DNA from 4 places in the Streptomyces sp. NPDC091416 genome. Region 1 is predicted to be linked to each of the others. Evidence: riboswitches for the same ligand, from Rfam matches in the RefSeq annotation. Region 1 holds a riboswitch; each other region holds the start of a gene.

Region 1 (5,729 bases):
TCGTTGCCCCAGCCCGGGTCCACGCCGGAGACGAAGAGCGATCCGCCACCGCCGGCCACGGCGGCCAGCACCGGTTCGCGCAGCTCGGGCGGGGCCCCGCGGCCGTCGTAGAGCGCGTACAGCGCCGGAGTGACGACGACGGCGCCCCCGGCCACCGCCCTGGTGATGTCGGCCAGGGCCTCGTCGGGACGGATGTCGCCGGAGGCCGCGTACACGACGGCCCGGGGGGCGGTGGCGAGCACCGCTTCGATGTCGTCGGTCGCCGCGACGCCGAGGTCGCGTTCCAGCCCGGCCAGGGCGCCCGCGTCGCGGCCCACCTTGCCGGGATCGTGGACGAGGACGTGCGCGAGTTTCAGGGCCGGATGGGCCTCGACGGCGCGGATGGCCGCACGGCCGACATTGCCGGTTCCCCAGACCACCGTGGAAATCATGCGGCGGAGGGTAGCGCGCGGGATGAAAGGTTCATAGTGCCTTCGCGCACCGGCTTGGGAGCGGGTGGGGACGGGCCCGGGAGAACTGTCCCCGCCCCGCTCCCCCGGGCTGCTACTCGTCGATCGCGGTCCCGTATCCGGCGCCCTTCTCCGGACCTCCGAACGTTCCCGCGTCGAACGTCCACGAGCCGGCGGCTGTCACGCCGCCGGTACCGGCCGGGAACGCCCACACGATGCCGTCGCCGGCGTTCTCTCCGGGCGCGGCGGTCAGCAGACCGGACCGCCCGTCATCGTCGGGATCGGTCAGCCGCACCCGGCCGCCCCAGCGGTCACCCCGTTCGGGAACGCCCGGCACGTTCACCGAGTCCTGGTCCCAGGAGCCCGCACCGGCGGCGGTCAGCCCGCCGGCCGCACCGCGCAGCACCCACACGGCACCCGCGTCGGCAACAGCGCCGATGTCCTCGCCGGGGGCGCCGATGGCCACTTCCGCGTACTCGTCGCCGTCGGTGTCCGCGACGGAGAGGTCAGCGCCCCAGCCGTCGCCGGCCTCCGAAACACCAGGGACCCCCGGGGTGTCCTGCGTCCACCACACGGGCGGGGTGCCCGGGCCCTCGGCGCCGACCGGTCCGTCGCCGGCGCTGCCGTAGTACACGCCGACCACACCGCCGGTCATCGCCTCGCCGCCGTCGCCCGGGCTGTTCGGCTCCCCGGTGACCAGGTCGTCGTAGCCGTCGTTGTCGATGTCGCCGGAGGCGACTGCCGGACCGCCGCGCAGGTCGTGGTCGTAGCGGAGCCCCTGGACCTCGCCGAGGAGGAGCGCGGACCATCCGTGGCCCGGCTCGTCGCCGACGGTGACGCCGGAGATGACGAGGTCGGCGAGACCGTTGCCGTCGTAGTCGCCGGTGGTCAGGGCACGGGGTGCGATCTCGCGCCCGGGGGTGCCGGGGATGCCGCTGCTGCTGCTCGACGTGGCGTTCCGGCGGGTGCCCGGGGCGTACTGGAACAGGGCGAAGCCGGTGCGGTCGGTCACGGCCAGCTGGTCGCCGGGGATGTCGGGGCTGAAGTGCGCGGCGGCGAGGGCGCTGCCGAACCCCATGCCGGCGGCGAGTTCCCCGGCCTGCATCCAGTCGCTGCCCGAGCCGGAGAGCCCCTGCGCGGAGCCCCACAGGACGATGACGCCGCCCGCGTCGGTAACCGGTTCGACGTTCTCGCCCGGGAGGCCCACGACGGCGTCGTCGTACCCGTCCCCGTCCAGGTCGCCGGTGGCGAGGGCGGTGCCGAAGCCGTCCCCGGCCTCGGCGCCGCCCGGTACCCCGGTGGTGTCCTGGCTGAGGACGGCGCCCCGGGCGGTGCCGATGCCGCCCGGCCCGCCGTACTGCACGGTCACGTAGCCCGCGCCCTTCTTGCCGCCGATGGTCCCGCCGGGCGCGCCGATGAGCACGTCCTCGTAGCCGTCACCGTTGAAGTCGGTGTTGCGGTCGTCCGCGTGCGTTCCGCCGGGAGTGCCGGCGGCGTAGGCGGAGGGCGCGGTGACGGCGGCCCCGGCGATCAGGAGGAACGAGGCCGCGACGACGGCGGCCGGCCGGTAGGTGCGCACGAGCGGCTCCTCGGTTCAAGGATGACCGGGCGAGACCGGGGGGATGCCGGGAAGAGCCCGTTTCCCTCCCGGCGCCCTGTTGGACCGGCTCGGCGGCGCAAGGGTTGTACGGCATCGCAAAAGGGGTGGAAGGGAGCTGCCGAGCTCCCTTCCACCCCTTCTCACGGCTCCGCGCGGGGGCGGTACCGCGGTGGATCAGTAGGCCCCGAAGACGTTGTCGATCGAGCCGTACGTCGCGGCGGCGTAGTTGCACGCGGCGGTGATGTTGGCGACGGGGTCCAGGATGTCCAGCGAGGTGCCGGGCACGTGGTACGCGTCGAACGTGGGCTGGATGACCTGGAGGAGGCCCTTGGACGGGGTGCCGGCGGCGGCGTTCGAGTCCCAGTTGTTGACGATCTGCGGGTTGCCCGAGGACTCGCGCATGATGTTGCGGTGGATGCTGTCATAGCTGCCGGGGATACCGTGCTCGGCCATGATGGCGAGGGACTCCTTGATCCAGCCGTCGAGGTCGTCGGTGTACGCCGTCGCGGCCTGCGCGGGAGCGGTCTCGGCGGTCTGCTCGGCGACGGGCATCGCCGTCCGCTCGGAACGGTCGGCGCGGTCGGCGCTCTCGGCACGGGCGGCCGACGACTGCGAAGCGCTGTCGGAGGTGTTCTCCGCCTTGGAATCGCTCGGGGTCGCGGCCTTGGGGGCGGCGGCGGTGGACTTGGCGCCGATGGTCAGCTTCAGGCCCGGGTGGATCAGGTCGGGGTTGCCGCCGACCACGTTCCGGTTGTCCTTGTAGAGCTGCTCCCAGCCACCGGCGAGGGAATGCCCACGAGCGATCTTGGCAAGCGAATCGCCGGAGATCACGGAATAGGTGGTGGACTTGCCCTGCTGTACGGCAATTCCCTTGCCGGCAACGGAAACCGGGGCCACGGCCTTTTCCGCGACGACCGACTGGACCGGTGCGGCGGAAGCCGATCCGGCAGCGATCAGGGGGAGCGCGAGAACCGCGCTGCCCGCGCTCACGGCGATGAGACCGCGGGTCAGGGGGGTGGACTTGGAACGACGGTGATGACCCTTGATGGGCATGGCGCTTTTCCTCTCCGCCGCCTGCGAGGTGAGCTGTCGGGTTCGGACTGGAGATGTCCGGCCGCGCATGGCGACTTCACCCCTAGCCGCTCCGGATTCCCGGAACGGCGGCAAACCTGGGTCCCCCGCTCCTGCCGTACGTGAGTGGTCGGGTTACCGGACGGCGGCAGGATTCGGCGTTCCATCCGGATTGACGGTGACCGTAAGCGAGAAAGACCGGGCGAAACAAGCCCGGAATTCCTGATCACAATTGATTCGCAAGATCAATAAAAGGAAATGTGCGATGCCGGTCACATCCGGGCGGGCCGGCTTTCTAGGGGCGACAGGGAACCGAAGCATCTGGTTCCGCGTCAGGGGCGGGAAACGTGACGCTGGCCACTGCGCCCGAAACGGGCGATTTGCCCGTCGCCCGGACGCCGCACCCCCGGGCCCGCGACACGGGGAGCATTCCCGACTATTACGATCAATCACCTAATTGGGACATTGAGGGGTGGGGGTCACCTGCCCGGCGACGCCTGTTCGGTGCGCGGCACGACGACCGGTGAGCCGTCGCCCGGGGCGGCGAGCATGTCCGCGCCGAGCGCGTACATGCTCCTTCACCAGTGCCGCGTCGACCGTCGCCCGGGGGGCGCCCGAGGCGATGACGCGGCCGTCCTTCATGGCGACGAGCGGGTCGGCGTAGCGGGCAGCGGCAGCCAGGCCGTGCTGGACCATGACGACGGCACGGCCGGTGGCCGCGACCTCGCGGACGGGTTCCAGGACCTCGACGGCAGGCCCGGGGTGGAGGGCGATGGTCGGTTCGTCGAGCAGGACGACCGGGGTCTGCCGGGCCGGCCCCACCGCGCGGGCAGCGCCGGCGCTGCCCGCCGGGACAACCGGTCGACGCGCTCCCCTCCGGCCAGGCCGGTGGTGCCGGTGGCGTCGAGTGCGTCGTGTACCGCCCGCTCGTCCTCGCGCGACCACTGACGCAGCAGCCTCTGGTGCGGGCTGCGGCCGTAGCCCGCACCAGGCCGTCCACGGTGACCGCCTCGGGGGCCCGAGGCGACTGCGGCAGCGGCGCGACATGGCGGGCGGCCCTGCGGCGGCCGGTCTCCCGGGTGCGGCGAGGCGGTTTGCGGCCAGGGTCCGGGTGGGACTGCCCGCGACGCCGAGGCGGCACCGACCAGCAGGCCGGTGAAGACGCGGGGCCGCCGGAGGTTCCCACACGATCGTGACGGTTCCGGCGTCGCCGGTTCCCAGGAACCCCGAGAGAGTCCGCGACAGGCTCGTCCCGGACGAACGCGCCATCACTGAAAGGCTGACGCGGAAAGCCGGCAGCGGAACGAGCAGCGCTGAGGCCAGCGGGCTGCGCCTCCGGAGGAGCCAGGAGAGCGTCCCGGTGCGGAGCACCACGCTGTCGTACGGGGCCACGTCCCTCGTCGGCAACTCCGGTGTGGGCGTCGACGGCGCGGAGCACGGCGCTGTCGGGGGTCACGTCCGTCATCGACACGTCCGGTGCGGGCGCCGACGGCAAGGACCAGCTGCACCGCATCCGCCTCGCACGCTGACCTTCCGTCACCCGCCGAAGGAGTCCGGCCCACCGCGCGACGCGGTGGGCCGGACCCCTTCGGGCACCCGTGCGTGAACCTCAGCCGCGGCGGCGCGGGCGGGCGGTCATGCCGCGGTACTCAGGGGCAGGAGGTGGGGGCGCTTGGCGGTGCGTCCGTCTCCCGATGACCGGCCGCGCAGCCGGCGCCCGAGCCACGGGCCGAGGAACGCGGCGGCCCAGCGCAGTTCGGCCCCGGCGGACTGCCAGCCGGTGGGGAGCACTTGGGGTGGCAACGGGTGCGTCCAGGTGGAGTCGCTGTGGGGCAGGTCGATGGCCTGGGCGACGGCTGAGGCGATCCGCGCGTGGCCGAGCGGGCTGGCGTGCAGCCGGTCGACGCTCCACAGGCGCGGGTCGGTGGCGACGGGGTGATGGGCTATCTCGGCGACGGCGACGCCGTGGCGGGCCGCGGCGGCGCGGATGAGGGTGTTGAGCTCCGACACCCTGGACCTGACGGGCCGGGCGACGGGCGCGATCTTCCCCACGTCGGGGATGGTCAGGGTCGCCACCTGCGCCCCGGCCGCGGTGAGCGCGGCGAACATCTCCTCCAGGTGGCCGGCCACCTCCCCGACGTCGACCCGCGGCCGGAGCAGATCGTTGACCCCGGCCACGACGGTGGCCAGGTCGGGGCGCAGGGCGAGAGCCGGTTCCAGCTGTTCGGCGTGGACCTGGCCGGCGACCCGTCCCCGCACGGCCAGATTGGCGTACTGGAGGCCGGGGCTGACGGTGGTGAGGTGCTCGGCGAGCCGGTCGGCCCAGCCGCGCAGGCCGATGATGTCGTCCCCGTCGCCGACCCCTTCGGTCTGGCTGTCGCCCAGCGCGACGTAGCGCAGGTACTCAACGCCCGGCATGAGCCGCCTGCCTCTCCCGCAGCACGGCCGCGATCCGCAGGCACCAGTCCCGGTGGCCCTGCTCGAAGGCCACGCCGCGCAGGCACGTCAGGTACGGCCCGATGCGCTCGCCGTGGCGGAGGAACTCGTCCTCGTCCGCTTCCCCGCGCATCTGCCGCAGCAGATCGTCGAGGAGCGCGATCTTCGCGTCC
Region 2 (5,729 bases), on a different contig from region 1:
GGCCGCACGCTCCCGTAGATCGGCATGTAGTAGATCGACTCCTCGCGCACGTTCGCCCCCGGCTTCGGCGCGTGGATCATCATGCCGTCGCCCTTGTAGATGCCGACGTGGCTGATGTCGTCGTAGAAGAACACCAGGTCCCCGGGGCGCAGATCCTCCGTGGCTATCCGGGTGCCCACGTTCACCTGGTCCCAGGTGGTCCGCGGAATGTCGACACCGGCCGCCTTCCAGGCCGCCTGGGTGAGCCCCGAGCAGTCGTACGAGGCCGGGCCGGTCGCTCCCCAGACGTACGGCTTGCCGATCTGCGCCCGGGCGAAGGCCATGACCTTCTCGGCCTTGGTCGAGGCGTCGGCGTCCGAACCCGAGCCGGAGCCGGTCCCGCTTCCGGTGCCTGTCCCCGTACCGCTGCCGGCCTCCTTGGCGGCCTCCTCGGCCTTGCGGTCGGCCTCGGCCTTCGCGGCGGCCTGCCTCTTCGCCAGCTCCGCCGCCTTGCGCTTGGCCTCCGCCTCCTTCTTGCGCTCCAGCTCGGCCAGGCGCGCCTTCTCCTCGGCGGTCAGCTTCGCCAGCAGCCCGCGGGCCTCGGACAGCTTCGTCTGGACGCTCTGCTTGCTGGTGCGCAGCGTCGCCTGGGACTCGGTGAGCGTCTCCAGGCTCGCCACGGCCTCGGCCCGCTGCTTGGACGCCTTCGCCTGCTGCGTACGGAAGTCCGACACCGCCCGCGTCTGGCGCTCGGTCATCCGGTCCATGAGGTGGGTCTGGTCGAAGAACGACTGCGGGTCGTCGGCCAGGAAGAAGGTGGCGGTCGGGGCGAGGGCGCCGCCGCGGTACTGGGCGGCGGCGTACGTGCCGAGCGTCCTGCGGGCCTCGTTCACCTTCTCGGTGCGCTTGGCGACGTCGTCGAGAAGCGTGTCCACCTTGGTGCGCTGCGCGGCCGTCGCTTCCTTGGCCTGGTTGTACTGCTGGGTCGCGGTGCCCGCCTGCCGGTAGAGGTCGTCGACCTTCTTCTGCACGTCCTCGATGCTCGGCTTGGGCGCCGGGGCGGCGAGTGCGCTCTGCGTGGACAGCAGGGTCACCGACGCCAGTGCGGCCGTCGTGATCCCGACGGCCGGGCCGGTACTGCGCACGCGGGTGCGCGGTTTGCGATGCGATGCCAAAACCGGCATCTCCTTCCGTGGACCGCCTACCGGGTTAGCTGTCGGGTTCGGGCGGAACGGAAGGCTGCCCTACGGTCCTGGTGGGGGTTGCGGACCGATTCACCCCGGTGATGCGTGTGGGTCCCCGGTTCCGGACGCCCGTGAGAGGCGGCCCGGATTCGGCGTGGACGCCCGCTCGGCGTGGTTCGCCTCTGGGGGTACGGGCCGCCCGAACGAGCACGCTAGCCAACTCATGGTGCCGCTGTGAAGGTTGATGTTCGATATGCCCGATACATTTTCGTGACCTCGACGGATCGGGGCGCTGCGGAGCAGGTGGGACCCCCGGCCGCTGCACGCAGTGCGGTCCGCCGCTCGCTCTGTGTGTGCGGTCGCGGGTGCGTGGTTCGTCACTCGGGCCCGGAGTGTCAGTGCGCACGCCTAGACTCGGGAGGCGATGAGCAGCCTCTTTGACGACAGCTTCCTGGCCGGCCTCCAGCACACGGAGGAAGGGCCCCCGCCGCCCCCCGAGGACTCCGCACCCGAAGCGGTGCCGGAGGGCCTCTTCGCGGGCGTATTCGACGGCCCCCCGCCGCCCCGCGAGGCGTACTACCGCGACGGGGCCCACCGCCCGGTGATCGACGCGGCCGCGCTGCTGGACGGGCTGAACACCGAGCAGCGCGCAGCCGTCGTGCACGCCGGGTCGCCGCTGCTCATCGTCGCCGGTGCCGGCTCGGGCAAGACCCGCGTACTGACGCACCGCATCGCCCATCTGCTGGCCGAGCGCGGCGTGCACCCGGGCCAGATCCTGGCGATCACCTTCACCAACAAGGCCGCCGGCGAGATGAAGGAGCGCGTCGGGCAGCTCGTCGGACCGCGGGCCAACGCCATGTGGGTCATGACCTTCCACAGCGCGTGCGTACGGATCCTGCGCCGCGAGTCGAAGCGGCTCGGCTTCACCTCCTCGTTCTCGATCTACGACGCCGCCGACTCCAAGCGCCTCATGGCCCTGGTCTGCCGCGACCTCGACCTCGACCCGAAGCGCTACCCGCCGAAGTCGTTCACGGCGAAGGTCTCGAACCTGAAGAACGAGCTCATCGACGAGGAGACCTTCGCCGGACAGGCGGCCGACGGCTTCGAGAAGACGCTCGCCCAGGCCTACGCGCTCTACCAGTCCCGGCTGCGCGAGGCGAACGCGCTGGACTTCGACGACATCATCATGACGACGGTGCACCTGCTCCAGGCGTTTCCCGACGTCGCCGAGCACTACCGCCGCCGCTTCCGCCACGTCCTCGTCGACGAGTACCAGGACACCAACCACGCCCAGTACACGCTCGTACGGGAACTGGTCGGTCCGACCGGTCCCGAGGACGCCCCCGCAGAGCTGTGCGTCGTCGGTGACGCGGACCAGTCGATCTACGCCTTCCGGGGCGCGACCATCCGCAACATCCTCCAGTTCGAGGAGGACTACCCGGACGCGACCACGATCATGCTGGAGCAGAACTACCGCTCCACGCAGACGATCCTCTCCGCGGCCAACGCCGTCATCGAGCGCAACGAGAGCCGCCGCCCGAAGAACCTCTGGACCAACGCGGGCGCCGGCACCCGGATCACCGGCTACGTCGCGGACACCGAGCACGACGAGGCGCAGTTCGTCGCCGACGAGATCGACCGTCTGACCGATGCGGGCGACGCCAAGGCCGGCGACGTGGCGATCTTCTACCGGACGAACGCGCAGTCACGTGTCTTCGAGGAGATCTTCATCCGCGTCGGCCTGCCCTACAAGGTCGTCGGCGGCGTGCGCTTCTACGAGCGCAAGGAGGTCAGGGACGTTCTGGCCTACCTCCGCGTCCTCTCCAACCCGGAGGACACCGTCCCGCTGCGCCGCATCCTGAACGTGCCCAAGCGCGGCATCGGCGACCGGGCCGAGGCGATGATCGACGCCCTGGCGATGCGCGAGAAGATCTCCTTCCCGCAGGCACTGCGCCGTGTCGACGAGGCGTACGGCATGGCGGCCCGCTCGTCGAACGCGGTGAAGCGGTTCAACACGCTGATGGAGGAGCTCCGCACGATCGTGGAGTCCGGCGCGGGACCGGCGGTCGTGGTGGAGGCCGTCATGGAGCGGACCGGCTACCTCGCCGAGCTCCAGGCGTCCACCGACCCGCAGGACGAGACCCGGATCGAGAACCTTCAGGAACTCGCCTCCGTCGCCCTCGAGTTCGAACAGGAGCGGGCCGAGGACGAAGGCGCGGGCACGCTCGCCGAGTTCCTGGAGAAGGTCGCGCTCGTCGCCGACGCGGACCAGATCCCCGACGAGGACGAGGACGGCTCCGGTGTCGTCACGCTGATGACACTGCACACCGCCAAGGGCCTGGAATTCCCGGTGGTCTTCCTGACCGGCATGGAGGACGGCGTCTTCCCGCACATGCGGGCGCTCGGCCAGGTCAAGGAGCTGGAGGAGGAGCGCCGGCTGGCCTACGTCGGCATCACACGCGCACGCGAGCGGCTCTACCTCACGCGTGCCGCCATGCGCAGCGCCTGGGGCCAGCCCTCGTACAACCCGCCGTCGCGGTTCCTGGAGGAGATCCCGGACCAGCACCTGGAGTGGAAGCGCAAGGGCCCGATGGCGGCGCCGGCCGGACCGACGTCGGGCATCACCTCGTCGCTCTCCGCGTCCCGCGCGCGCTCCGGTCCCTCGGGCTTCGCGACCCGGCGGACCTCGGACAAGCCGACGGTCACGCTGGTGGCAGGCGACCGGGTCACCCACGACCAGTTCGGTCTGGGCACGGTGACGGCGGTCGAGGGCGTCGGGGACCAGGCGAAGGCCACGGTCGACTTCGGGGACGAGCGGCCGAAGAAGCTGCTGCTGCGGTACGCCCCGGTCGAGAAGCTGTAGCGGTACCGGGCTCTGCGGGTGGGCGGCCGCGGCCGCCCACCCGGTCAGTTCGGGTTGACGTTGTGGCTGCGGAGCCAGGGCAGCGGATCGATCGCCGCGCCGCCGCCGGGCCGGACCTCGAAGTGCAGGTGCGGGCCGGTCGAGTTGCCGGAGTCGCCGGAATGCGCGATGACATCACCGGCCTTGACCGAGCCGGACCGGATCCGGGTGCTGCTGAGATGGCAGTACCAGGTCTCGGTTCCGTCGGCCGCGGTGACGATGGCCATGTTCCCGTAGGCGGTGTTGAACTGCGTGCGCACGGTGCCGTCGGTCGCCGCCATCACCGGCGTGCCGTAGTCGACGGGGAAGTCGATGCCGGTGTGCACGGACATCCAGTTGACGCCCGCCTGGCCGAAGTACGCGCTGAGCCGGTGGTCCTTGACCGGCATGACGAACTTGGGGCGGAGCGCCTCCTTGCGGGCGGCTTCGTCCGCGCGTTTCTTCTTCTCGGCGGCCTGCCGCGCCTTGAGATCGATGCGCTCCTGCGTGCGGCTGGCGCGGTCGGCGAAGTTCTCCGCGTCGGCACTGAGGTTGGCCAGCTGGGTGTCCAGCTTGTTGTTGGCCGCGACGGGCTTGACCGTGCCGGGGTCGGCGGCCGCCATCGACGTGGTCTCGTCCTTCTTCTCCTCGCCGCCGCCCATCCCGCCCACGGAGGCCGCGGCGATGCCCGCCACGCTCATCACGCAGGCGGACGGAACGGCGACGGTGAGGAGCGCGGAACGCTTCGCGGGGGAGCGCCTGCGGCTGCGGCTCCCGCCACCACTGCGGGTGACGGGGCGGCCGACGGGGCGGTGAACGGTTGCCGGGTCGGGGTGCTGTGCGGCGGCCTCGTGGTCGTCCGGCTCGGACGCGGTGTGGTCGCCGGCCTGAGTGACCGCTGTGGCCTCTGCGGCGTCTGTGGTGTCTGTGGTGTCTGTGGTGTCTGTGACCTCGGTGGCGAGGTCGGTCTGCACGAGGCTGAACTCGGCAGTCCGGTAGGGCTCGTACGGATCGAAGGACGCCTGCGTCTGCGTTGCGTAAGGCGTTTCGTACGGTGTCTCGTACGGCTGCTCGTACGGCGTCTCGTGGGAGCTCTGCGGCTCGTACGCCTCGTACGCCTCGTCCGTCGCGTACGGATACGGGGCCGTGTGTCCGGCTGCTTCCGGCGCGGCCGCGGTGGGCGCGGATGGCGCGGTCTGCTGTGCGTACTCGGGCGTGGCGCCGGTGTTCCAGGCGGTGGCGTCGTAGGCGCCGGTGTCGTAACCCGTCGTGCCGGCGCCGGTCCACTGGCCGGTCTGCTGCCAGGTGGTGGTGTCCCACTGGCCGGAGGTGTCCGGGGCGCCGTGCTGGGCCGGGACGGTGTGGCCGTAACCGACGTCCGCCGGGATCCAGGTCGCGCCGGTGTCGTACTGCGGGCCGGGATCGTACGGGTGCTGCTGCTGGGGCTGCTGGGGCTGCTGGGGCTGCGCGGTGTAGGCCGTGTAGTCGGCGGGATGGCCGTACTCGGCCGTCGGATGCGGGCCCGTGTCCCACAGGGAGGCGTCGTGCGTACCGCTGTGGTCGGCCGTGTTGCCGCCGTACGGGGCGGTGTAGCCCGTCGTGGTGTCGTACGAGCCGTCGTAGCCGCCGGGGAGCGAGCCGAAGAGCGGGTCGCTGTCGAAGCCGCCCGTGGAGTGGCCGTCGTA
Region 3 (5,729 bases), on a different contig from region 1:
GATGGTGGCCTGATCGGCGGCGAACGCACTGTTCACGGCGTAGGCGCGGCCGGTGAAGCCGGCACCCAGGAGGTTGCGCAGGACCGTTCGGCCGACGCCTCCGGGGGTGCGGCCCGCGCCGATGACGGCGACGGAGCCCGGGGCGAGCAGGCGCTGCACGGAGCGCGCTTCGGCACGCTGTTCGCGGGCGCGCTGGACGGCGAGCGACTCGGCGGTCGGTTCGAGGTCGAGAGTGAGGTGGACGGAGCCGTCCTCGAAGCTGCGCTGCTGGGTGTATCCGGCGTCCCGGAACACCTTGATCATTTTGTTGTTGGCGGGCAGTACCTCGGCGGCGAAGCGCCGGATGCTGCGTTCGCGGGCGACGGCCGCGATGTGTTCGAGGAGGGTGGAGGCGACGCCCCGGCCCTGATGGGCGTCCTGGACCAGGAAGGCGACCTCCGCCTCGTCGGCCGGGGCCGAGGCGGGCCTGCCCTGCGCGTTGATCCGGTCGTAGCGGACCGTGGCGATGAAATCGCCGCCCACCGTGACGGCCAGTCCCACCCGGTCGACGTAGTCGTGATGGGTGAAGCGGTGGACGTCCTTGGCGGAGAGCCGGGGGTAGGGGGCGAAGAAGCGGTAGTACTTCGACTCGTCGGAGACCTGCTCGTAGAAGCTGACCAGCCGTTCGGCATCGTCCGTGGTGATGGGCCTGATGCGCGCGGTGCCGCCGTCGCGGAGCACCACGTCCGCCTCCCAGTGATCGGGGTAGGCGTGATGCGGACTCTGCTCCGGAGAGGGCTGCATGGGCAAAGCGTACGGCTCCGCCAGCGGTCGCGTAGGTGCCGGGGCCGGGGCAGTCTGAGGGGTGCCGGGCGACCCTCGGCGCGGGTGTGAAGCGGTCCGCGGGTCGGCCGGAGCATCGCGCACTGCATGAGAGACTGGTCTAGACAACCATTGATTCGTGAAGGGCAGAACCATGGCTGAGCGCCGCGTCAACGTCGGTTGGGCCGAGGGCCTGCACGCCCGCCCCGCTTCCATCTTCGTCCGTGCCGCCACGGCTTCCGGCATCCCCGTGACCATCGCCAAGGCCGATGGCAACCCGGTGAACGCGGCCTCCATGCTCGCCGTGCTCGGACTCGGCGCCCAGGGCGGCGAGGAGATCGTTCTCGCGTCCGAGGCCGACAACGCCGAAGCCGCTCTGGACCGTCTGTCCAAGCTGGTCGCCGAGGGGCTCGACGAGCTCCCGGAGACCGTCTGACCCCGACGGGTCACGACCGCGGGAATTCCTGCGAAAGAGCCGCGCCACCCTCGACCGGGTGCCGCGGCTCTTTCGTTCAGCCATAAAGAACGGGTCGCCGAATGGCTCAGCGGTGGCGAATGAGGGCAGCAGAAATAAAGCCCTTCGAATTGCCCACTCTTTGTATACGGCGCAATTGTTAATGCCGGCCGCTCGGGGTGTTTACGGCATGTTGCGAAGTCCTCACCCGGCCGGTCCCGGCCTCGGCGGACTCCGGCCGGCCGGGGCGGCGCAGCCGATATGCGACGGCGGCCCGCTCGGCGTGCTGGGCGGTCAGCGCCCGCGCCCTCTCCGCGTCCCCGCGCGCCACGGCGTCCACGATGGCCCCGTGCTCGGCCCATGAGTCGGCCGGCCGGGCCGGGGACTCGATCGCGTACATCCAGGCGGTCTTGTGCCGCAGCTGGGTGAGCAGCGCGATCAGGCCGGGGCTGCCGGAGGCCTGTGCGAGCGTCTCGTGGAACCAGCCGCCCAGGGAGCGCAGGTCCTCGCCCTCGCCCCGGCGGGCGCGCTCCTGGCCGAGCCTGACCAGGCCGCGCAGCACCTTGAGGTGTGCGTCCGAGCGGCGGTGGGCCGCGCGGGCCGCGCCGAGCGGCTCCAGCAGCATCCGGACCTCCAGGAGGTCTGCGGCCTCCTGCTCGGTGGGCTCGGCCACGCAGGCTCCGGCGTGCCTGCGGGTGACCACGAACCCTTCGGACTCCAGGGTGCGCAGCGCTTCCCGTACCGGCACCCGGGAGACCCCGTAACGCCGTGCGAGCACCTCCTCGGTGAGTCGGCTGCCGCGTTCGAAGACACCCGAGACGATGTCTTCACGGATTGCCGTGCATACCGAATGCGCCGGAATGCGCATGTCCGAACCTCCGCCTTAATCCCCGCGAAACGCGGCCGATCGACGCCTGTCCTGCGACTCTATTGCAATGCGGTCGCATTTCCGACAGCGGGCGGAAATTCATGAATATCTTTTGGTCACCGGGGCCGTTCCGGCACGGGTCCGGCCCACGGACACGACGAAGGCCCCGGCGCTGTGCCGGGGCCTTCGTCGCGGGATCGTCGTCGGTCAGACGGAGACGCCGTGGGCGCGCAGGTAGGCGACCGGGTCCATGTCGGAGCCGTACGAGGGCGTGGTGCGGGCCTCGAAGTGGAGGTGCGGGCCGGTCGAGTTGCCCGTGGAGCCGGAGAGGCCGATCTGCTGGCCCGCACCGACGCTCTGGCCGACGGACACGCCGATCGAGGAGAGGTGGCCGTACTGGGTGTAGGTGCCGTCCGTCATCCGCAGCACGATGTTGTTGCCGTACGCCCCGCCCCAGCCGGCCTCGACGACCGTGCCGGCGCCGACGGCGACGACGGAGCTGCCGGACGCGGCGTGGAAGTCGATGCCGGAGTGGCTGCCGGAGGACCACATGGAGCCGCTGGACTTGTAGCCGGTGCTCACGTACGTACCGGCGACGGGGAGCTGAAAGGCGCCGAGCCGGGTGCGCTCGGCGGAACGGGCGGCGCGGGCGGCGCTCGCGCGGGCCTTCTCGGCCCGGGCCGCCTTCGCCTCCGCGGCGGCCTTGGCCTTCGCGGCGGCCTTGGCCTTGGCTTCGGCCTTCTTCTTGGCCTCGGCCTTCTTCTTCGCGACGTCGGCCTGGTGCTGCTGTGCGTCCGCCTGCGCGTCGATCTGCTCGGCGAGGGCGTTCTCGATGGCGATGACCTGGGTGAGGCCGGTGTCGCCGACGGCGGGGGCTCCGGTGTCCGCGGCGAGGGCCGGGGAGGCCAGTCCTCCGATGACGCCGGTGGTGGCCAGGGTCGCGATGCCGACGGCCTTCGCGCCGGTGCGCGTCAGACGGCCCGGGGCACGATGCTTCCCGGTGGCACGGGTGAACGCCATGAAGTGGCTGGTCCTTTCCTTCCTTCTCGCCTACCGGGTTAGCTGACGGGTTCGGAGCAGGAAGGTCTCCTACGGATCCCCGGCCCCTACGGGACACGGTCGTCCGATTCACCCCAGGGACTGCGTGGGTCCCCGGCTCCCCGGGCTCGCGCCTGACGGGGACTCGGCGATGACTGCCCGGTACGTCACGGATGCGGCATACGAGTGGCGGACAGCCGAGCCGACGCTAAGCGGGGGCACTTCCCGCCACCAAACGGACAGGCCGTTTTGTAGCGCATCCCACAGGGCGGAGAGGCGATCTCTCCCGCAAAGCGGACAAAAAGGAAGGTCCCGGCGGAGACCACTCCGCCGGGACCTTCCTCATGCTTCCGTCCCGCCCCGGTACCGGGGCGGGACGACCGGTGTCTCAGCCGGTCACCACCGACACCTCACCGATGCCGAGGGCCCGGACCGGGTCGGCGATCTGCGCGGCGTCCCCGACGAGGACCGTGACCAGCCGGTCCTCCGGGAAGGCGTTGACCACGGCCGCCGTCGCCTCCACGGTGCCGGTGTCGGCCAGGCGTGCGTAGAGCTGCGCCTGGAAGTCGTCCGGGAGGTGCTGCTCGACCTGGTCGGCGAGGGTGCCGGCGACGGAGGCCGCCATCTCGAACTTCAGCGGAGCGACGCCCACGAGGTTCTGCACGGCCGTCTCCCGCTCGGCGTCCGTCAGCCCTTCGGCCGCCAGGGTCCGCAGGACCTTCCACAGGTCCTCCAGCGCCGGCCCCGTGGACTCCGTGTCCACGGAACCGCTGATGGCGAGCATCGCGGCGCCCGTGGCCCCGGAGGCGGAGTCCGGAGCCGTCGACCGCAGCACCTGGGCGAAGGCCCGTACGCCGTAGGTGTAGCCCTTCTCCTCGCGCAGCACCCGGTCGAGCCGGGAGGTGAGCGTGCCTCCCAGGCAGTAGGTGCCGAGCACCTGGGCCGCCCAGACGCTGTCGTGCCGGTCGGCGCCGATCCGGCCGATCAGCAGCTGCGTCTGCACCGCGCCGGGTCGGTCCACGATCACCACACGGCCCGTGTCGTCGGCGGTGATCGGCGGGACGGGGCGGGGCTCCGCCGTGTTGCCCGACCAGTCACCGACGGTGTCGGCGAGCAGCGCGTCCAGGTCGATGCCCGTGAGGTCCCCCACGACCACGGCGGTCGCCGTCGACGGGCGGATGTGGGCGTCGTAGAAGGCGCGCACGGCCGCGGAGTCGATCCGGGCCACGGTCTCCTCGGTGCCCTGGCGCGGGCGCGACATGCGCGCCGTGGCCGGGAACAGCTCCTTGGAGAGCTGCTTGGCGGCACGCCGGGCCGGGTTGGCCTGCTCGTGCGGGATCTCGTCCAGCCGGTTGCCGACGAGACGCTCGATCTCGCTGTCGGCGAAGGCCGGCGCCCGCAGCGCCTCGGCCACCAGGCCGAGCGCCTTGGCCAGCCGGGAGGCCGGAACCTCCAGGGAGACCCGGACACCGGGATGGTCGGCGTGGGCGTCCAGGGTGGCGCCGCACCGCTCCAGCTCGGCGGCGAACTCCTCGGCGCTCTGCTTGTCGGTGCCTTCGGACAGGGCACGGGACATGATCGTGGCGACCCCGTCCAGACCCTCGGGCTCGGCGTCCAGCGGGGCGTCGAGGAAGATCTCGACGGCGACGACCTGCTGGCCGGGGCGGTGGCAGCGCAGCACCGTGAGGCCGTTGGGCAGGGAGCCGCGCTCGGGCGCCGGGAAGGCCCAGGGCCTGGCCACGCCGGGGGCGGGCTGCGGGTGGTACTCCATCGAAACTCCAGTCGCGGCAGCGTCGGTCACTGGTCCGCCCCTTCGTGCGCGTCGGTGTCGGTGGCGGCATCCGCCTCTTCGTCGGCGGCCTCGGCGGGCTCGACCGGCTCGTACACCAGCACCGCCCGGTTGTCCGGCCGCAGCTGGGCCCTGGCGGCCGCCTTGACCTCCTCGGCCGTCACGTCGAGCACCCGGTGCACGGCGGTCAGGGCGAGCTGCGGGTCACCGAACAGCACGGCGAACCGGCACAGTTCGTCGGCGCGGCCCGCGACCGTACCGAGACGGTCCAGCCACTCGCGCTCCAACTGAGCCTGGGCGCGCTCCATCTCCTCGGGCGTGGGGCCCTCCTCGGCGAACCGGGCCAGCTCCTCGTCGACCGCGGTCTCGATCTGCGCCACCTCGACACCGCCGGACGTCTTGACGTCCAGCCAGCCGAGCGAGGGCGCACCCGCAAGGCGCAGCAGCCCGAATCCGGCGGCGACGGCCGTCCGGTCGCGGCGGACCAGGCGGTTGTGCAGCCGGGACGACTCGCCGCCGCCCAGCACGGTCAGCGCGAGGTCCGCGGCGTCGCACTCACGGGTGCCGTCGTGCGGCAGCCGGTACGCGGCCATCAGCGCACGCGCCGGAACCTCCTCGCGGACCTCCTCACGCAGCTGGCCGCCGATGACCTCGGGCAGCGCGCCGTCGCGCGGCGGCTGCTTGCCGTCGTGCGAGGGGATGCTGCCGAAGTACTTCTCGATCCAGGCGAGCGTCCGCTCGGGGTCGATGTCGCCGACGACGGAGAGCACCGCGTTGTT
Region 4 (5,729 bases), on a different contig from region 1:
TGGAGACGCTGCCGCTGTACGACGTCTTCGCCGGCGGGGTCCTGGAGCGCATACCCGCACCGCCGCTGTCCCCGGTCGCCCCGTTCGCCCGGGGCGACTGAGAACCACGGACCCCTCAGAGCGGCAGCAGGTCGGGCCGCTTGGCCTCCACGTGGTCACCCGAGGACTCACCGCGCAGTCGCCTTCCGATCCACGGGACCAGGTACTCACGCGCCCAGTGGATGTCGTCGCGCCGTACTTCGAGGGCTCCGCGCTGGGCCTGCGGCGGCCATTCCTGGTCCGGATCGGCGGGCACATCGAGGCCGAGGACCTGCGCGGCGCGCAGCGCGACCCGGGTGTGGCCCTCGGGCGACAGGTGCAGCCGGTCGTTGTCCCAGGCACGCCGGTCCTGGACCGAGCGCAGGGACCACAGGTCGAGGACCGGGCAGTCGTAGCGGTCGGCGATGGACCGTACATGTGCGGTGTAGGTGGCGATCTTGCCGCGCAGATGCCGCAGTACGGGAACGTTGCGGGTGTCGAAGCCGGTGGTGACCATGACGGTGCCGACCGACCGGGTCAGGTCGGCGACCGCGCGCTCGAAGCGCTCGGCCACGTCGTCGGGATCGGTGCCCGGCCGGATGATGTCGTTGCCGCCGGCGCAAAAGCTCACCAGATCGGGGGCGAGTTCCTTGGCGCGCGGCACCTGCTCCTCGACGATCTGGTCGAGGAGGCGTCCTCGTACGGCGAGATTGGCGTACCTGAAGTCTCCGTGAGCGGCGCCCGTCGCCGCGCCGGGGTCCGGGAGCTGGTCCGCGAGGAGGACCGCGAACCGGTCCGCCCAGCCGACGAAGGTTCCGTCCGGGCCGGGGTCACCGACTCCCTCGGTGAAGCTGTCGCCAATCGCCGCGTACGACCCGATGGCGCCCTGTCGGTTGATGACGCCCTGCTGGATGTTGTTCGAATCGTCTGCCACAAGGGCATATCCTGCACCGCCGAATGTGACCTACGCGACCGTAATAAGGGGTTGACGGGTGGTGAGATAGACCACCCGGTCAGTTTTTGGTAAAGGGGGAATAAGGACGGCCACGCCGATGGCCGCCACCACGGACCGCGTACCGGTTCCGAGTGCGGGCGGCCAACGACAAAGGGGCGGTGCGCCGCCGCGCACCGCCCCTCCGTGTACTGCTCAGGTCCGGCTCACCGGACCGGTGCTGCCCGGATCAGACGTTGATCCCGTGCGACGCCAGGTAGGCGATCGGGTCGATGTCCGAGCCGTACGCCGGGCCCGTGCGGACCTCGAAGTGGAGGTGCGGGCCGGTGGCGTTGCCGGTGGAACCGGACAGGCCGACCTGCTGGCCCGCGGTCACGGTCTGGCCGGCCGAGACGGAGAGCGAGGACATGTGGCCGTACTGCGAGTAGTGGCCGTCGGCGTGCTTGATGACGACCTCGTTGCCGTAGGCGCCGCCCCAGCCGGCGGTGACGACGGTGCCGGAGGTGATCGCCTTCACGCTCGTGCCGGTGGACACGGGGAAGTCGATGCCGGTGTGGCTGCCGCTGGACCAGTTGGCGCCGGAGGCGCGGTAGGCGGTGGTGTGGTTGCCCGGGACCGGGTGGACGTAGCCGGAGCCGTTGCTCTGGGTGGCCGGGGCCGAGGTCTCCTTGGACGACGAGTCGTCGGAGGACGAGGAGTCCGAGGTCGTGGAGGCCTTCGTCTCGGTCTTGGCCGGGGCCTTCGAGGGGGCCTTCGACGGCGTGGTGGAGCCCGTGGAGGTGGTCGAGGCGTGGCCCCAGGCCTTGCCGCCGAGGGTCAGCTTCATGCCCGGGAAGATCAGGCTCGGGTCGTCGCCGACGACCTTGCGGTTGTCCTGGTACAGCTTCTCCCAGCCGCCCTTGAGCTTGTGCTCGGCAGCGATCTTCGACAGGTAGTCGCCGGAGACCACGGAGTAGGTCGTGGTGCCGGCCTGCTTCTTCGCGACCGGCTGGGCCGGGGTGGCGTGAGCGGCGGCCGACTTCGAGGCGGCCGGAGCGGACTGCTCCGCGGCGTGGGCACCGGTGGCGCCGAGCAGCGGAAGCGCGATGACGGCTCCGCCGGCGCTCGCGGCGACGACGCCACGGGCGATGGTGCTGGACTTGGGACGACGGTGCTTACCCGATATGGGCATGAAGGTTTTCCTCTCCGGCGCCTACGAGGTGAGCTGTCGGGTTCGGACTGGAGATGTCCGGTCGCGACGGGCGCGACTTCACCCCGAGCCGTCCGGTTTCCCGGTCGGCGGCTTACCTGGGTCCCCCGCTCCTGCCACGCGGTGAGTGGGTGCGAATTCCGGGCGGCGGCAGGATTAGGCGGTCCGTCCGGATTGCAGTGAACGTAAGCGAGCCGGGACGGCGGAAACAAGCCACGGGTTCCGTACGGGATTCCGTGCGGGAAATTCGGCGCGGAATTCCGGTCACACTCCGTGGATTACGGATCTTGGATTTCCGCGCCGCGCATGGAGTACCCAGCCGCCCCGCCGCCACACACCGTCACGGATATGATCCCGCTCACGAGAGGGTGTTCATCTCCCGTAGAAGCAGGGCATGTTCGACTAAAAGCCCTAATACGGACATGTCATGCCCACCGTCTGGCCGTCCACGCGGATCCGGACCCTCGTCCGCCGACGAGGAGACCTGTCGGGCGGACCCGCCGCACAGGCCCGAAGTGCGGGTACGACCAAGATGATTGCCTGAGGAATCAATGTCGTATCGTCACGAGAGTGGACCCGCGGGCGACACGCGCCGGCGGCAGAGCCTCCAGGAGTGACCGTGACGCAGCAGCTGCCGCAGACCCCGTCGACGGAGCCCGAGCTGGCGGGTGTCCGCAATTTCCGTGACGTGGGCGGCCTGCCCACCTCGGACGGCCGCCGGGTGCGGTACGGACGGCTCTACCGCAGCGGCCACCTGGCACACGCCACGGCCGAGGACGCCGCGTTCCTCACCGGTCTCGGCCTGCACACCGTCTTCGACTTCCGCAACGGCGCCGACCACAAGCTCGACGGCCTGGACGTGGAGCTGCCGGGCGTGCGCAATGTGAGCATCCCGCTCAGCGACCCGGCAGACGGCGCGGAGTTCTGGCGCATGGTGCGCGACGGCAACATGGACGAGCTGCGGTCGATCCTGGCCGACGGCAAGGGGACGCACCGCATGGTCGCTTCCTATCGCCGGATCATCCTGGACCGCACGGCCGAACACAGCCGGGTGCTGCACGCCCTGGCCGAGGACAGCGTGCCCGCGCTGATGCACTGCGCCGCGGGCAAGGACCGCGCGGGGCTCTCGATCGCGGTGTCGCTGCTCGCCGTCGGCGTCGAGCGCGAGGCCATCGAGGCCGACTACCTCAAGTCCAACGACGCGCACCGCCGCTACAAGGTCCGCCGCACCGACACCTCGGCCGCCGGGATGTCCCCCGAGGTGATGGAGCTGCTCAATCCGCTCTTCGGCGCCCACCCCGACTATCTCGCCGCCGCCTTCGCCACCATCGACGAGACCTGGGGCGGCACCGACCGCTACCTCGCCGACGGCCTCGGGATCACACCGCAGACGCGGGAGCGGCTGCGCGAGCGCCTGCTCGACGAGGGCTGACCACCCGGGCGGACAGCCGCGACGGCTGTCCGCCCGCCCGCCTACTGGTTGTGCATCCCCACGGCGAACAGCAGATAGAGGAAGCCCGCGATGACGTGTCCGGCCACCAGGTAGGCGAACAGCCTGATGACGAGCCCGCGGGGCATCTTCTTCTCCTGCGGGTCGTAGTTCTTCGGCCGGCCCGGGCCGAGCGGGTCGTAGTTCTCGGAATCGGACATGACAGGTCCTCTCTGGCGACCGGCGGACCGGCGGCGGGGACAGCGCCTCAGCGACGGTGGATCCCGCTGCCGAGACACAGCTCGGCGGCGGGGCTCTGCAGCAGGGTGTGGACGAAGAGCAGCTCGGCACCGTCACGGTCCACGGCCGCGATCCGGTGCGGAGTGAGCGAATCGAAGTGCGCGCTGTCGCCGGGGGCGAGGTCGTGGACCGTTTCCCCGAGCGTCACCCTGAGGTGCCCGGCCAGGACGTACAGCCACTCCTCGCCGGGGTGCACGCGCACCAGGTCGCCCTGGGCGCCGTGCGGGACCCGGACGCGCAGGGCCTGCATCGCCCGGCCCGGACCGCCGGCCTGCTGGTACATCCAGCCGTCGGCCTCGGCGCCCTCGAACCTGCGGCCCCGGACGATCGCGTCACGTTCCGGGGGGATCTCGCCGAGAAGCTCGGAGACCGTCGTACCGTAGATTCTGGCGAGTCCGAGCAGCATCGGCAGCGAGGGCTGGCGCCGGCCCGTTTCGAGCCGGGACAGGTGGGCGGGCGAGAGTCCGGCCCGCTGGGCGGCGGTCTCCAGGGTGAGACCACGGCTGCGGCGCAGTTCACGCAGGCGCGGTGCGACCCCGGGCAGCTCGTCGGCCGCCCCTCCTTCTGGAGGATTCATGCCTCCATTGGGCCAGGACCTTTCCTCGGAGGCAAATTTCTTGCCTCCGAGGCAAATCTCTGCGGACGTCAGCGGTTGGCGACGGCCTGCTTCACCAGGGTCCGCCCGAAGTCCCACATGAGTCCGCCGCCGCTGTGCGCGTCGTCCATCACGGCCGTGAACGCGGTGACGAAGCGGTCCACATCCGCCTCGTCGATCACCAGCGGCGGAATCAGCTTGATCACTTCGAGGTGGTCTCCGGAGACCTGTGTCAGGATCCGGTGCTTCTGGAGCAGCGGCACGACCACCATCTGCGCGAAGAGTCCCTTGCGGGCCGCCTGCAGCATGGTCCAGCGGCTGCGCAGCTTCAGCGAGGACGGCCGGCCGAACTCGATACCGATCATCAGCCCGCGCCCCCGCACCTCGTGCAGCAGCTCGTACTGCCCGACGAGTGCGGCCAGCCGTGCGCGGAGCAGGTCACCCATGCGGCGCGCGTGCGCCACCGTCTCCTCGTCCTCCATCACGGCCAGGACCGCGAGTCCGGCCGCCATCGCCTGGGCGTTGGAGCCGAAGCTCGCGGAGTGGACCAGGACCCGGTCCATCGAGGAGTAGACCCGTTTGAAGATCCAGTCCTTGCCGAGCGTCGCCCCGACGGGTACGTAGCCGCCGGAGAGCGCCTTGGCGACGCACACCAGGTCGGGTTCCACGCCTTCCTCGTGCTGGTACGCGTAGAAGTCCCCGGTCCTGCCCAGGCCGGTCTGCACCTCGTCGGCAATGAGCAGGGCCTTGTGCTTGTGCAGCAGATCCTGCGCCTGGCGCAGGAAACCGGGCGGCGAGGCGTGCACGCCCTTGCCCTGGACCGGTTCGACGACGAGGCCGGCCACATCGCCCCGCTTCAGCTCGCGGCGCAACGCGTCGAGGTCACCGAGCTCGATGGCGGTGTCGGGCAGCAGCGGGGCGAAGCCGTCGCGGAAGCCGGCCTCGCCGTTGACCGAGAGCGAGCCGGTGGTGAGCCCGTGGAAGGCGTGCGCGCAGTACAGGATCCTCGGCTTCCCGGTGGCGTACCGGGCGAACTTGAGGGCCGTCTCCACCGCCTCCGTGCCGCTGTTGCCGAAGAAGACCCGGTCCAGTTGCGGACTGTGCGTGAGCAGCTTCTCGGCCAGCAGCCCCGGCAGCGGCTGGCAGTCGAACCTGGTGAGGTCGGCCAGCGAGGCGTCCAGGACGTCGTGCAGAGCCTTGCGGACGACAGGGTGGTGCCGGCCGAGCCCCATCACCCCGAATCCGG

What was found. Region 1 has a riboswitch for cyclic di-AMP ahead of ACIQMX_RS23870 (transglycosylase SLT domain-containing protein). Riboswitches for the same ligand answer to the same signal wherever they lie in the genome.
Region 2: linked by a shared signal. The riboswitch ahead of ACIQMX_RS03530 (NlpC/P60 family protein) and the one ahead of ACIQMX_RS23870 (transglycosylase SLT domain-containing protein) in region 1 are both predicted to bind cyclic di-AMP.
Region 3: linked by a shared signal. The riboswitch ahead of ACIQMX_RS32280 (M23 family metallopeptidase) and the one ahead of ACIQMX_RS23870 (transglycosylase SLT domain-containing protein) in region 1 are both predicted to bind cyclic di-AMP.
Region 4: linked by a shared signal. The riboswitch ahead of ACIQMX_RS16140 (peptidoglycan DD-metalloendopeptidase family protein) and the one ahead of ACIQMX_RS23870 (transglycosylase SLT domain-containing protein) in region 1 are both predicted to bind cyclic di-AMP.

What each region holds. Positions count from the first base shown of each region.
Region 1 is NZ_JBIVTU010000008.1:100,946-106,674, forward strand. Features, by position in the region: gene ACIQMX_RS23860 (dihydrodipicolinate reductase) at 1-431, opposite strand, end outside; gene ACIQMX_RS23865 (FG-GAP repeat protein) at 544-2,028, opposite strand; gene ACIQMX_RS23870 (transglycosylase SLT domain-containing protein) at 2,224-3,102, opposite strand; cyclic di-AMP (ydaO/yuaA leader) riboswitch at 3,108-3,291, opposite strand; partial or broken gene ACIQMX_RS23875 (ABC transporter ATP-binding protein) at 3,600-4,186, opposite strand; gene ACIQMX_RS23880 (SGNH/GDSL hydrolase family protein) at 4,756-5,538, opposite strand; gene ACIQMX_RS23885 (PadR family transcriptional regulator) at 5,525-5,729, opposite strand, start outside.
Region 2 is NZ_JBIVTU010000001.1:820,630-826,358, reverse strand. Features, by position in the region: gene ACIQMX_RS03530 (NlpC/P60 family protein) at 1-1,154, opposite strand, end outside; cyclic di-AMP (ydaO/yuaA leader) riboswitch at 1,162-1,328, opposite strand; gene pcrA (DNA helicase PcrA) at 1,588-4,026, shown strand; gene ACIQMX_RS03520 (M23 family metallopeptidase) at 4,071-5,729, opposite strand, start outside.
Region 3 is NZ_JBIVTU010000013.1:150,562-156,290, forward strand. Features, by position in the region: gene ACIQMX_RS32265 (GNAT family N-acetyltransferase) at 1-783, opposite strand, end outside; gene ACIQMX_RS32270 (HPr family phosphocarrier protein) at 956-1,237, shown strand; gene ACIQMX_RS32275 (GntR family transcriptional regulator) at 1,416-2,123, opposite strand; gene ACIQMX_RS32280 (M23 family metallopeptidase) at 2,331-3,143, opposite strand; cyclic di-AMP (ydaO/yuaA leader) riboswitch at 3,157-3,322, opposite strand; gene ACIQMX_RS32285 (M16 family metallopeptidase) at 3,550-4,932, opposite strand; gene ACIQMX_RS32290 (pitrilysin family protein) at 4,959-5,729, opposite strand, start outside.
Region 4 is NZ_JBIVTU010000004.1:585,183-590,911, reverse strand. Features, by position in the region: gene ACIQMX_RS16150 (STM4011 family radical SAM protein) at 1-101, shown strand, start outside; gene ACIQMX_RS16145 (SGNH/GDSL hydrolase family protein) at 116-952, opposite strand; gene ACIQMX_RS16140 (peptidoglycan DD-metalloendopeptidase family protein) at 1,200-2,141, opposite strand; cyclic di-AMP (ydaO/yuaA leader) riboswitch at 2,147-2,299, opposite strand; gene ACIQMX_RS16135 (tyrosine-protein phosphatase) at 2,779-3,591, shown strand; gene ACIQMX_RS16130 (DUF6126 family protein) at 3,633-3,809, opposite strand; gene ACIQMX_RS16125 (XRE family transcriptional regulator) at 3,857-4,465, opposite strand; gene ACIQMX_RS16120 (aspartate aminotransferase family protein) at 4,534-5,729, opposite strand, start outside.